2 regions of the Pseudoduganella lutea genome follow, and region 2 is predicted to be linked to the other one. Evidence: riboswitches for the same ligand, from Rfam matches in the RefSeq annotation. Region 2 holds a riboswitch; the other holds the start of a gene.
The links. A riboswitch is a leader RNA that binds a small molecule or an ion and turns the genes downstream of it on or off. The one in region 2 is predicted to bind thiamine pyrophosphate.
Positions count from the first base shown of each region.

Region 1: it holds a riboswitch for thiamine pyrophosphate, as region 2 does, so the genes downstream of both, thiC (phosphomethylpyrimidine synthase ThiC) here and EWM63_RS21455 (TonB-dependent siderophore receptor) in region 2, are expected to answer to the same signal.

Region 1 is NZ_CP035913.1:2,062,103-2,064,301, forward strand. Features, by position in the region: gene thiC (phosphomethylpyrimidine synthase ThiC) at 1-824, opposite strand, end outside; TPP riboswitch at 891-997, opposite strand; gene EWM63_RS08660 (hypothetical protein) at 1,094-1,765, shown strand; gene EWM63_RS08665 (methyl-accepting chemotaxis protein) at 1,965-2,199, shown strand, end outside.
Region 2 is NZ_CP035913.1:5,032,857-5,035,055, forward strand. Features, by position in the region: gene EWM63_RS21455 (TonB-dependent siderophore receptor) at 1-1,359, opposite strand, end outside; TPP riboswitch at 1,451-1,582, opposite strand; gene EWM63_RS21460 (ferritin family protein) at 1,715-2,023, shown strand; gene EWM63_RS21465 (Imm26 family immunity protein) at 2,048-2,199, shown strand, end outside.

The DNA of each region.
Region 1 (2,199 bases), 3.0 Mb from region 2:
GTGGACAGGTCCATCACCGTGTCGCCGCCCCAGCGGATCGCCCACGTCATTTTCTCGACTTCCTCGCCGATCGACGACGTGACGGCGGAGTTGCCGATATTGGCATTGACCTTCACAAGGAAATTGCGGCCAATGATCATCGGCTCCAGTTCCGGGTGGTTGATGTTGGCGGGAATGATCGCCCGGCCGCGGGCGATTTCCTCGCGCACAAATTCGGCCGTGATCTCCTGCGGGATGGCGGCGCCGAACGACTCGCCGCGGTGCTGGCGGCCCAGCAGGTCCGCCATCCTCGTTCCCATCGGGCCCGCGGCCCGCATGGCGTCGATGTATTCGCGCCGGCGCATGTTTTCGCGGATCGCCACGTATTCCATCTCGGGCGTGACGATGCCACGGCGCGCGTAATGCATCTGCGTCACGCAGGCGCCGGCTTTTGCGCAGCGCGGCGTGCGGTGCAGGTCGAAGCGCAGCGCATCGAGCGACGCATCGGCCAGGCGCGCCTTGCCGTAGTCGGACGTCGGGCCAGCCAGTTCCTCGGTATCGCCGCGCTCGGCGATCCAGGTTGCACGCACCGAGGCCAGGCCGGCGCGGATGTCGATCGGCACTGCCGGATCCGTATACGGGCCCGACGTGTCGTACACCGTCACCGGCGGATTGACTTCGTGGCCGAACGAGGCTGAGGTGTCGGCCTGGGTGATTTCGCGCATCGGCACGCGGATATCCGGGCGGCTGCCGGTCACGTAGATCTTGCGGGAATTGGGCAGCGGCGCGATGGCGGCGCTGTCGACTTCGGCCGTACTGGCCAGAAATTTTTGATGGGCGTTCATATTATGGCTCCTTTGGGCAGGAGCCAGCAAAGGAGACCTGGACGTGCACAGCCGTGCGGCATGGGTGCGACGATCCTTGTGCTTCCCTTCGCTGGCATTATCCAGATCAGGTTCGGAGGGTATTTCTCACCAGTGCGCGGCTGTAGCCGTGCGCAGGACCCCTAGCGTTTGCCGCCTCCGTTGAAGGCAGCGGCGCCATTATAGGCATGAACCGTGCATTTACTGCAAGCACTAACGCCTATAATCGGTATCTCGACGAAAGGATAACGATGCACAAATGGGTGGTCGCCGTGCTGGCGGCAGCGATGCAGGCGGGCGCGGTGGCTGCGGCCCCGGAGTCCAGGACGGCCACGCCGGAGGAGCAGGCGTCGTTCTTCGACTGGTACAACATCCAGCAGCAGGAAAGCCGCGGCCTGCTGCGGCCGCAGTTCAATGTGACGCTCGAGGGAGGGAAACGCGGAAAACGCGGCAAGCGCCGCGTGACGGCCACCGTCGACGGCCCCGCGCAGCGCGCGGTACTGCCGCTGTGCCGCCAGCCGCGCGCCGTCTACGAATACGATCCGCGTGCCGGCAAGGCGGCGCGCTGGCGCGAAGCCGGTCCGCCGCAGACACTCGTGTGGATCTACCACCAGCCCCAGTGCGGTGCCCAGCCGGACACGCCGGTACGGCTGTCCCAGCCGCTGGCCGAGATGGATATCCTGATGCTGCTCCAGAACCATCCGGCCATCCTCGGCAGCGCCCGCCTGCTGATGGCGGGGAACACGTCCTGCGCACCGTCGCGTTCGCGCGGTTACCGGCTTACCGGCCTCGACCGTGGCAAGGATGGCTTGCCCGTGCTGGTCTTCGAGAACGATATCGCCGGCGAAGCCCGCGTTGCCGTGCGGCGCACCCGCAACGAGCTGCTGCCGTGGAGCGTGACCTGCCCAGGTCCACGGCGTTAGCGCTAACGGACCACACTGTTGCTCCAGGGATACATTTCACTGTTCTTTGCCACTTCTCTCTGATAAGCTTGCAATCGACTTCCGGCGGCCCTGTCCCAGCCGCCATCGATGCCAGCCGCATCACAACCCGTCTCCCAGCCAGCGCGACGCGTGCCGATACCGGCATCCCTTATCAGAACAGACAAGAAAGCGAGCGAACATGCGGAACAATCTCCCTGTCACCGGCCACGAAATCCTCCTCGAAGAAGGCAAGACCATCGTTTCCACGACGGACTTGCAAGGCAACATCACCTACGCGAATCCGTATTTCATCGATATTTCCGGGTTCACGGAGGAAGAGCTGATCGGCGCGCCGCAGAATATCCTGCGCCATCCGGACATGCCGGCCGAGGCGTTCGCCGACATGTGGGATGCGATCCGCCGCGGCTTTCCCT
Region 2 (2,199 bases):
CGGCGCCACGCCCAGTTCATCGCGCTTCAGTTTCACGTAGCGCGCGCCCGCGTGCAGGGTCAGTTCGCTCGTGATGCCGACGATGTCCTGCACGAACAATGCGCGCTCGTTGTCCTTGCGGCGCACCGATGCGGGGCCCGTTTCCAGGTCGCTCCGCGGCGGCACCACCACGGGGCGGTAGATGTTGCTGGTGCCGGCCCATTCATAGACATCGTCGCCCCAGCTTTCCTTGTTGCCGTAGAAGGCGAAACCGGTCGACAGGTCGTGCGTCACGGTGCCGGTGGCGAAGCGGCCCTGCAGCATTGCCTGCGCGGTGAGCGGCTTCTTCTGTTCATCGAGGCTGCGGTAGTCATACACGTCGTAGTCGCCATTGCCGCAGAAGCCGGGCCACAGCAGCTCGGCCCCGCAGCCATAGGGGAAGGCCGTGTAGTCGTCACGCTTGAATACGTGGCGGTTCGCCTTCACTTCGAACTTCCAGTCCGGCGCCAGCTGGTACAGGAAACGGGCGCCGAAGTTCATGCTTTCGGTGGCCACCGGGTAGCTCCATGGCTGGTCGTTGAGCAGCGTGTCGGCATCGACGACCGGCAGCGACACGCCATTGATCAGCTGGAAGCCGGGTGCCGACACCTGCGATTTCTTCTGGTAGTCGGCATCGACCTGCAACAGCGCCTGCGGCGAAATCTGCCAGTCGAACGCGCCGGAAACAAAGCTGCGGCGGCCGTCCGCGCCATCCACCCACGAGCGCAGCCGTTCGCCGGCCACGTTGATGCGGTAGCCGAAGCGGCGATCGTCGAAGCGGCCGCCTAGGTCCACGGTGCCCAGCAGGGTGCCGCGCTCGCTCACTTCGAACAGCACGGAGCGCAACGTCGTGCTGGTGGGGCGCTTGGTGACGTAGTTGACCACGCCGCCCGGCGCCGCCACGCCGGCCGTGATGCCCGCCAGGCCCTTCAGCACTTCGATGCTTTCCTTGTTTTCCAGCGGGATCTGGGTGTCGGCCGAAATCGCCAGGCCATCCTTGCGATAGCTGTTCGCATTGTCCAGCTTGAAGCCGCGGATCGAGAATTGCTCGGCATAGCCCACGGCGTTGTAGGCATCGCTGATGCTCGCGTCGTAGCGCGCCGCATCGGTGGTGGAGCGGATGTTCAGCGCCTGCATCTGCTCGCGCGTGATCACGCTGACGGACGTGGGCGTCAGCAGCAGCGGCCGTTCCGAGAAGCCGGCGACGGAAGCGGTTTCCGCCGTGCCGCGCACGGCGGTGACGACGACCTCGGTCATCGCGGGTTCATCGGCTTGCTGGGCGAAAGCGGGAAAAGCCTGCGCGATGGCCAGCGCGGCGGCGGAAAAAGTGGTCTTGTTCATCGATGTGCTCTTCTAATTCTCTTCTAGTTCTCAAGAACCAGCGAGGAAGCACACCAGGGGACGTTGGAAGGGACGAAGACTGCCTTGTGACGAACACCGCACTGCGCTTTCCTTCGCTGGCATTATCCAGATCAGGTACGAAGGGTATCTCTCACCCGGAGCAGGAAGCGTGAATTACTCTTTGAATAATTCAGCAACCCGCCCAGGACCCCTAGCGAAGCCGAGAGCTTATCATAGTTGCATACAATGTCGTGCGCCATTCGTCCGGGCCTATTGTTATACTTGTGGAAACATGGACTCCCAACGACAATATTGCATTGAACCGTCATCAACGTTCCACGCACAGGAGACCGCCATGACGCAGGAACATGTCATAGAAAACCGCGAGAGCCTGGATGCCCAGGTGCTCGACATGCACCGCGCGCTGACCTCGCTGATCGACCGGCTTGGCGCGCTGGACATGTATAACCAGCGCTGCGCCGCCTGCACCGATCCGGAGTTGAAACTGGTGCTGGCAAGCCAGCGCGACAGCACGCGCAGGCACGTGGCGATGCTGCTTGAGTGGGCGCGGCGGCGCGATCCAAAGCTTGACAAGGAGTTGCGCGACGCGCTGTTCAAGGCTGGCCCGATCGCCGCCCAATACCGTTACGATGAGAACATGTAAGGCAGTCCACATAATGAGAATCGAATGAAGCAGCCGTATCACGAAGGAAGCTGGTTTGCCGTCCCCCTGATCAATGGCGGTTACGCGGCCGGGCTCGTTGCCCGCATGTCCCCGCAGGGGAAGATCATGCTGGCCTACCTGTTCGGGCCCAGGCGCGCCGTGATGCCCACGCTGGC